Regions from separate parts of the Nocardioides sp. W7 genome, predicted to be linked through region 1. Evidence: predicted binding sites of a transcription regulator. Region 1 holds the regulator's gene; the other holds the start of a gene.
The links. The regulator LexA, encoded in region 1, represses DNA repair genes until DNA is damaged. The targets are predictions, from matches to a motif close to TCGAACANNTGTTCGA.
Positions count from the first base shown of each region.

Region 2: the regulator LexA is predicted to act here: its motif matches at 2,544-2,559, upstream of MUB56_RS25845 (DUF222 domain-containing protein).

Region 1 is NZ_CP095078.1:1,927,388-1,931,274, forward strand. Features, by position in the region: gene MUB56_RS09120 (ATP-dependent DNA helicase) at 1-526, shown strand, start outside; gene MUB56_RS09125 (MXAN_6640 family putative metalloprotease) at 538-2,103, opposite strand; gene lexA (transcriptional repressor LexA) at 2,183-2,899, opposite strand; gene MUB56_RS09135 (LysM peptidoglycan-binding domain-containing protein) at 3,174-3,506, shown strand; gene MUB56_RS09140 (hypothetical protein) at 3,617-3,887, opposite strand, start outside.
Region 2 is NZ_CP095078.1:636,544-640,430, reverse strand. Features, by position in the region: gene MUB56_RS03090 (hypothetical protein) at 1-200, opposite strand, end outside; gene MUB56_RS03085 (hypothetical protein) at 308-1,315, opposite strand; gene MUB56_RS03080 (CalY family protein) at 1,369-1,989, opposite strand; gene MUB56_RS25845 (DUF222 domain-containing protein) at 2,610-3,221, shown strand; gene MUB56_RS25840 (HNH endonuclease signature motif containing protein) at 3,167-3,853, shown strand.

The sequences.
Region 1 (3,887 bases):
CGAGGGGCGCACGCTCGGGCTGTTCTCGTCGCGGCGGGCCGCCGAGGCCGCCGCAGAGGTGGTCCGCGAGCGGCTGCCGCACCTGACCACGCTCGCCCAGGGCGACGCCCAGCTGCCCGAGCTGGCGAAGCAGTTCGTCGCCGACCCGCACACCTGCCTGTTCGGCACCTTGTCGCTGTGGCAGGGCCTCGACGTGCCGGGCGAGACCTGCCAGCTGGTGCTCATCGACCGGATCCCCTTCCCGCGTCCCGACGACCCGCTGATGTCGGCGCGCCAGCGGGCGGCCGACAAGGCCGGCGGCAACGGGTTCATGCAGGTCGCCGCCACGCACGCCGCGCTGCTGATGGCGCAGGGCGCCGGTCGACTGATCCGCACCACCTCCGACCGCGGCGTCGTCGCCGTCCTCGATCCTCGGCTGGCGACCGCTCGCTACGGCGGCTTCCTCAAGTCCAGCCTGCCGCCGATGTGGACCACCACCGACCCGGCCGTGGTCCGCAAGGCCCTGGCCCGGCTCGCCGCCGGCTGAGGCCTGAGCGACTACGCCAGCGCGCGGACCTGCACCCGCAGGGTCAGGTCGTCGTCGAGCGAGCGGCCCCGGCAGGAGTGGACCGTGCCGCGGCCGCAGCGGTAGCGGGTGGCGGCGTTGACCAGCGTGACGTCGACGTACCTGACCCGGCCGGCCGCGAACGGGAGCGTGATCCGGGCGCCCCCCGACCGGTCGACCCGCACGACCCGGGTCCGCAGCCGGCCCGACTCCTGACGCACGGTGAGGACCGCGGCCGTCGGTCGGCTGCGGCGCGGGAGGTCGACGGTGATCCGGAGCCTGCCGGCGCGCCGGGACGCACCGGTGTCGGGTCGGTAGCGCAGGGTCCCGCTGCCGAGGTGGTCGAGGGTGAGCGCGGCGCGGCGGCTCTGCCCGCGCGCGACCCGGGCGCTGCTCTCCGGCGTGGTCGCGGGGTAGCGCGAGCCCTCCGCGTAGCTGCTCCTGGGATGGCGGTTGGCGGCGGAGAACCGGGCGACGGTCGCGGTCATCGACCGTCCGCGCTCGCCCAGCACGGCCTCCACGGCCTGGATCGAGTACGCCGGTCCGGCGGCTCGCTCCCAGATCTCCCGGATGATCGTGGGCAGCCCGCCCTGTGCGCGTGGCTCCACCTCGCTGAGGTGGCGGAAGAAGATCCAGCTGCCGTAGACCCGCATCCCCTCGCCCTGGTCGAGCGGGACCCCGGGCTGGCTCATCGGGCTGTTCCGGAGGTACTGCACGTTGTCGTTGACGCCGTCGTACACCTCGTCCTCGACCCAGGTGGCCGTCGACTCGAGGAACCACGGGTCCTCGGTGAGGTCGTAGGCCAGCTGGACCGCGTGGAAGTACTCGTGCGCGAGCGTCACCTGGAGGTTCTCGGTGGGGGTGTGGGACGGGAACTCGGCGAAGTCGTTGTCGAGCGCGCAGTACGCCGTGGCGCTGCGCTGCTGGGCGCTCGTGACTCCCTCGGGGGCGCAGTAGCCGTAGATCCCGTCCCCGCGGGTGCCGCTGTCGACGAGGTAGACGTCGAACTGGTCGAGTCCGCCACCGCGGATGCCGTCCGCGACCGGGCGGCGGTAGCCGGCGCCCGCGTAGGTGCCGCTGACCTCGGCCAGGGTCGTGAAGACCAGGTCGACGTAGTCGGGGCGGCCGTTGCCGTTGCCGTCGGAGAGATCGGGGGCGTCGGAGGTCTGGCGCGCCCAGTGCACGCAGAAGCCGTCCTGGCACGCCGCGGTCGGCTGGGCGCCGGCCCGGTAGCCGAACTGCTGGGGGTCGGGGTTGTCCGTGGGTCGGGCCAGGATCCGATCGGCCTCCGCCCGGCGGGCCGCCGGGAGAGCGGTTCGGCTCCGGGCGAGCTCGAGCAGCACCAGGCTGGCGTCGCGGCCCGACGAGCTGCCGCGCAGGAGGCCGTCCGCCTCCTCGAGCACCTGGGCGGCGCGGGCTGCCGGGCCCTCGATCGGGTGTCCGACCGGCTCGCCGTCCCAGCCGCTCGCGCCTGAGGCGGCGCCCGGCTGAGTCAGCAGCGCGGCGGCGAGGACGGCGGCGCCGACGGTCGCGAGCAGCGTGCGGTGGCGTGCGGGCACGAGGTCTCCAACCGGGAGGGAGCGGGCGGGCAATCCTCGCACGCCCGCCCTCGTGAACGGCCCGGTCCAGCCTCCTCGCTCAGACCTTGCGCAGGACCGCGGTGACCTTCCCCAGGATCGTCGCGTGGGTGCCGTCGATCGGGTCGTAGGCCTCGTTGTGGGGCATCAGCCAGACCTTCCCGTCCTTGCGCTTGAAGGTCTTGACGGTGGCCTCGCCGTCGAGGAGGGCGGCGACGATGTCGCCGTTCTCGGCGGTCTGCTCCTTGCGGATCACCACGTAGTCACCGCTGCAGATCGCGGCGTCGACCATCGAGTCACCGGCGACCTCGAGGAGGAAGAGCTCACCCTCGCCGACCAGCTGACGGGGGAGCGGGAAGACGTCCTCGTAGCGCTCCTCGGCCAGGATCGGTCCGCCGGCGGCGATCCGCCCGAGCAGGGGGACGTTGGTCGGCACCGGGGCGGCGTCGCCGACGCCGGTCTCGTCGTACGACGACTCGTCGGCACCGGAGAGGGCACGCCGCGCGGCCATCACCTCGGGCAGGAACACCTCCAGCGCGCGCGGCCGGTGCGGGTCGCGCTTGAGGAAGCCCTTCTCCTCCAGCGACTTCAGCTGGTGCGCCACGCTCGAGGAGCTCGTCAGCCCGACGGCGTCACCGATCTCGCGCATGCTCGGCGGGTAGCCGCGCTTCTCGATGCAGTCCTTGATGTGCGCGAGCACGCGCTGCTGGCGCGGGGTCAGTCCGGTGGCGTCGGGCGGCCCGTCGGGCAGCTCGCGGACGTTCTTCTTCGTGGCCATGGTGATGCCTTTCGCCGGGATGCTCGTGGGCTCACCGTACCGAGATGCGGCTCCGGCTTCAAACATGTGTTCGAAGGGCGTGTCGTCCCGATCCGTTCGAACAAATGTTCCCCCGGTTCTTGATTTCGTTCGAACAGGTGCTCTAGTCTCGCACACATGTTCGATCGAACGTCTGATCGACCAGCTGGCCAGCACCGGACTGTCGGTGGGCGCGGATAGACATTCGCTCGTGGCCAGGCACCCAGGCTGACCGCCACTTCCCCAGGAGGTCCCGATGAGCACGATGCAGATGTCCGACCTGTCCCTCACTCGCGGCGAGCTCCGGCTCACCCGGCGCGGCCGGCTGGTGATCTTCCTGCTCGGGCTGACCCTGGTGCTCGGGATCGGCCTGATGCTCGCCGCCGGGTCGGTGGCCACGCCCGAGCCGGGCACCGCGGAGCCCACGACGGTCGTCACGGTCGGCACCGGCGAGACCCTCTGGGACATCGCGGCAGGTGCGGCCGAGGACGGCCAGGTCCAGGAGATGATCGAGCACATCGAGCGCCTCAACGGCCTGGAGTCGACGGTGCTCCTCGCCGGCCAGGAGCTCCGGGTCCCGACGGAGTAGCGCCACCACAGACTTCGCCAGCCGCTTCGACCCCGGCTGGCGAGCCGGGGAAGACAGGGGCGGGGCCACGAGGTGGCCCCGCCCCTGCGGCGTTTCGGTGTCCGAGGGGGTCAGCGGGCCGCGCGCCGGCCACCGGGCGGGCGCGGCGCGGGCGGGGTCCGGTCCGCCGTCTCCGACGGCACGGGGGACTCCGGTGACGGCGGGGGAGCGGTGATGCCGAGCCCGCGGAGCAGACGGGCGACCATCATCAGGCCGAGGAAGAGGCAGGCGATCGCGCCGGCCGAGGCGAGGGCGAGGAACAGCCAGGCGCGCTCGTCACCGGATCGGGCGCTCGCGCCGAAGTCGATGGCGGCGTACACAAGGTAGCCCCAGGCGACGACC
Region 2 (3,887 bases), 1.3 Mb from region 1:
CTGGCCCGGTCGGCGAGGAACACCCGCGCCTCGCAGGCCCAGGTGCCGCTGATCGAGGTGGGCTGGCTCAGGCTCGCGGTCGAGACGGTCTGCGTGCTGGTGGCGCGGCCGGAGAACGCGGCGACGGCGAGCTGCGGGACCACCACCAGGCAGGTGGTGACGACCAGCAGCGCGATCAGGCGGCGGAGCGGGAGGTTCATGGCTGCGGAGTCCTTCCTGTCTGGTGGTGAGCCCAGTCTGGCGGTGCGATCTCCAGAAGCCCCGGTGCGCAGGCGCAAGGCTTGCGCAAGACCTGCTCGGACCGGGGTCAGACCGTCGCCAGGCCGCGGCGGTCGAGGTACGCCGCCAGGGCGGCGTCGGCGCGCTCGGCAACGGTCGGCAGCACCTGGGCGCTGGCCAGCGCCGCGGCGAGGTCGTCGGCGCGCAGGTCCTCGAAGATGCAGTCCGCGAGGTCGGCCAGCTCCCGGGTGCCGACCGTGGAGGAGGCGACCTTCAGGCTGAGCGTGGCGTCGACGGCCTGCTCGAGGTCGTCGGCCTCCAGGGCGTGCTGGATCCGGTCGAGGCGGGCCGGCAGCAGCTCCTGATAGCGGCTGGCGAAGCCGTCGACGAAGATCTCGTCCTCGACGTCGTCGGCCAGGCGGCGCAGGGTGGCCTCGTGCAGGACGATGACCTCGAAGACGGCGTCGACCGGCGCGTCGGTGCCGGCCGGCTCGGGCTCGGTCTCGTCCTTCGCGGGGGCGGCCCAGATCCGGGAGAGCCCGAGCAGCAGCGTGCCGCCGAGGGCGAGCCAGAGGCCGTACTGCTGGATCCAGGGGTGGCGCAGCGCCCGGATGACGTTGCCGACCTCGGGGATGACGTGGCGGGTGACGTACACGGTGTCGTCGCGGACCTCGGCGGTCCAGGGGTCGACGCCGGCGTTGGCGTCGCCCTTCGTGCGGATGGCGACGGTGCCGTCGTCGCGGTGGATGACCTCGGTGATGCGGTGGGTCTCGACGCGGTGGTCCTCGACGGGGATCTGGTAGCTGATCACGTCGCCGACCTCGAGATCCCGGGTGGCCTTCGGGAAGGAGACCGCGACGTCGCCGGGACTGATGACCGGCGCCATGCTGCCGGTGAGCATGGTCATCGTGCGGTAGCCGAACACGTGCGGACCGACCGCGAGACCGAGGAACGCCACCAGGCACGCGACCAAGACCAGGTTGCCGAGCCCGCCGACCAGCGTCCGACCCAGCGTCCGTCCCAGCCGGACGACGCGGCGTACGCCGGCGCCGGCCCGGGCGGGCTCGGTGCTGAGGTGGGTCGGCTGGGCGGTCATGGTGGTCTCCGAGACGGGTCGACGTGCGCGTGGGATCGGGCGATGCCGCTGGGTCAGCGGGCCTGGCCCGCGCGCTGGGTGGCGTCGAAGGTGAGGTTCAGGGCAGCGGTCTTGCCCTGCAGCGCGTTGTCGTTGGCGGTCTTGTTGTAGGGCAGCGCGAGGCGGACGCGGAGGTTGGCCGCCTTGGCGGTGCCGTTCAGCTCGTCGGTGAGCTTGGGCAGGTCGAGGCCGCTGGTGCCGACGGTCTTCTCGGCGACGATGCTGACGGGGGCGGTGGCGCAGGTGAGCTCGGTGGTGCCGGCCTTGGCGGTCCAGGGGGTCGCGCAGGAGTCGATGGCCACTCGGAGGCTGTTGGCGGCGGTGGGGTCGACGAGGACCTGGTCGCCGGTCGCGGTGGCGGTGAGGTAGACGTTGCCGAAGGTCTCGCTGCCGGTGTTCGTGAGCTTGATGGCGCGGTCGACGGTGTCGCCGGGGACCATGCCCGTGACGGGGGCCGAGAGCGAGCCGGACTTGTCGGAGGAGATGGCCACGGTGCCGGTGCCGACGTTCTGGGCGGCGGCGGTGGTGGAGGTGAACGCGCCGAAGGTGCCGAGGCCGGCGACGGCGGCAGCGCCGGTGACCAGGGCGACGGAGGCGAGAACCTTGGTGGAGGTGACGGTGGTGAGCTTGCGCATGGCCGAGTCCTTTGCTGGGGAGGGAGGCGGTCCGTCTCAGTGGCGGTGCCTTGATGAGTGCAACTCTCCCGTCCGGGACTCAAGGTTCTCGGGGCCGGCGGAGCAGGGTTGGCGCAAGGACTAAGACGGTTCCTCAACGAACCCTCAACGTTCTGGAGAATGGGAGAGCGGTCCCGGCCTCGGCACGAACGGCGAACGTCGACCGCTCGAGGACGGCGGGTCGGCGAGGGCCTCCTCGCGACGCGCTGCGGTGCGCACGAGTCCGGCCACGCCGGACGACGTGCTGCGCGGCGGCCAGGCGATGGCGGTCGTGACCTGGAGCCGTCCGAGAGCGGTACGACGACCAGCCTTGTCGCGCTGGCTCGGGCGGACCTACCGACCTCAACAGCTCCGCGCCCCAGTAAGGCGCCGCAGTCTTCCTGGAACTCGCGACGCGGCCCGGTGGTTGGTCGACCAGCACGAGCTCGGCGCTCGGGTCTTCGGACACGCCATGGAAGGCAGAGGGAGTGGCCATCCGTCTGAGTTGCCGTGAGCCTGTGGAAGACCTAGGGCGTCCGAACGTGCGTTCGAGTAGAATTGGGGCATCATCCCGCACCGTTGTGGAGCTCTCGGAGGCTCGCATGGACCACCCGATCCGGGTCGCCACCCAGGTCATTGACGGTGCCCTGAAGTCGGTGGCCGACGTGAACCCGGCGTTCATGACCACCACCGACAAGGCGTCCGCCCTGGTTGAGCTGGCCGCGATCGAGGACCGGGTGGGCGAGCTGCGACTGCGGGTCACCGCCGACGCCGGTGACGTGGCCGAGGAGTCGGGTGCGCGGGACGTCGGGGCATGGACGGCAGCCGCGACGCGGCGTCGTCGTGGTGACTGTGCTGCCGACCTCCGCCTCGCGTTGGTGTTGGCCGACCGTCCGGTGTTGGCAACGGCGGTCCGTGAAGGTGAGGTGAACCTCGACCAGGCCCAGGCCATTGCGGCGTCCCTCGCCGAGCTCCCGGCCGACGTCGACGCCTGCGTGGTCGACCGGGCCGAGGCCGCGTTGGTGGCGTACGCCGCCCGCTTCGACCCGGTCGAGCTGGGGCGCCTGGGTCGTCGGATCCTCGACGTCATCGCCCCCGACCTCGCCAGGCCGCCGAGGCCCGCCACCTGGCCGACCTCGAAGCCTCCGCCCACCAGCGGATGCGCCTCGGGCTGCGGCCGCTGGGTGATGGGACCACTCGCATCAGCGGACTGATCCCGGACGCCTCCGCTGCCCGCCTCGCGACCTACCTGCACGCCTTCACCAACCCCCGCCGCGACGACGCCGACCCCGAGCCGGCCGAAGCGCGGCGGACTCCGCACGGCCGCAAGACCGCCCGCGCGTTCTGCCAGCTCCTGGAGACCCTCGACCCGACCCGGCTCCCCATCCACGGCGGCGACGCCACCACCCTCGTCGTGACCATGTCGCTGGAGTCGCTCCGCGCCGAGCTCGGCACCGCCACCCTCGGCAACCCGGCACCGGGCGACTCGCTCGACCGGATCACCGCCGACGAAGCCCGTCGCCTGGCCTGCACCGCCCACCTCGTCCCGGCCGTCCTCGGCGGGAAGGGTGAGGTCCTCGACCTCGGCCGCTCCCAGCGTCTCTTCACCCGAGCCCAACGCCGCGCCCTGACCTTGACCGATCGCGAGTGCCGCGCGGAGGGCTGCCGGATCCCGGCTCCGTGGTGCGAAGCTCATCACGCTGGCACCCCCTGGGCCGCCGGCGGCCGCACCGACCTGGCCGACGGGATGCTGCTCTGCTCCCACCACCACCATCGAGCCCACGACCCGACCTACTCGCCCGAGCGGCTCCCCGACGGCGGTGTCCGCTTCCACCGACGGACCTAAACCGGCTTGGTAGGGCATTGGCGGCTACTAGACG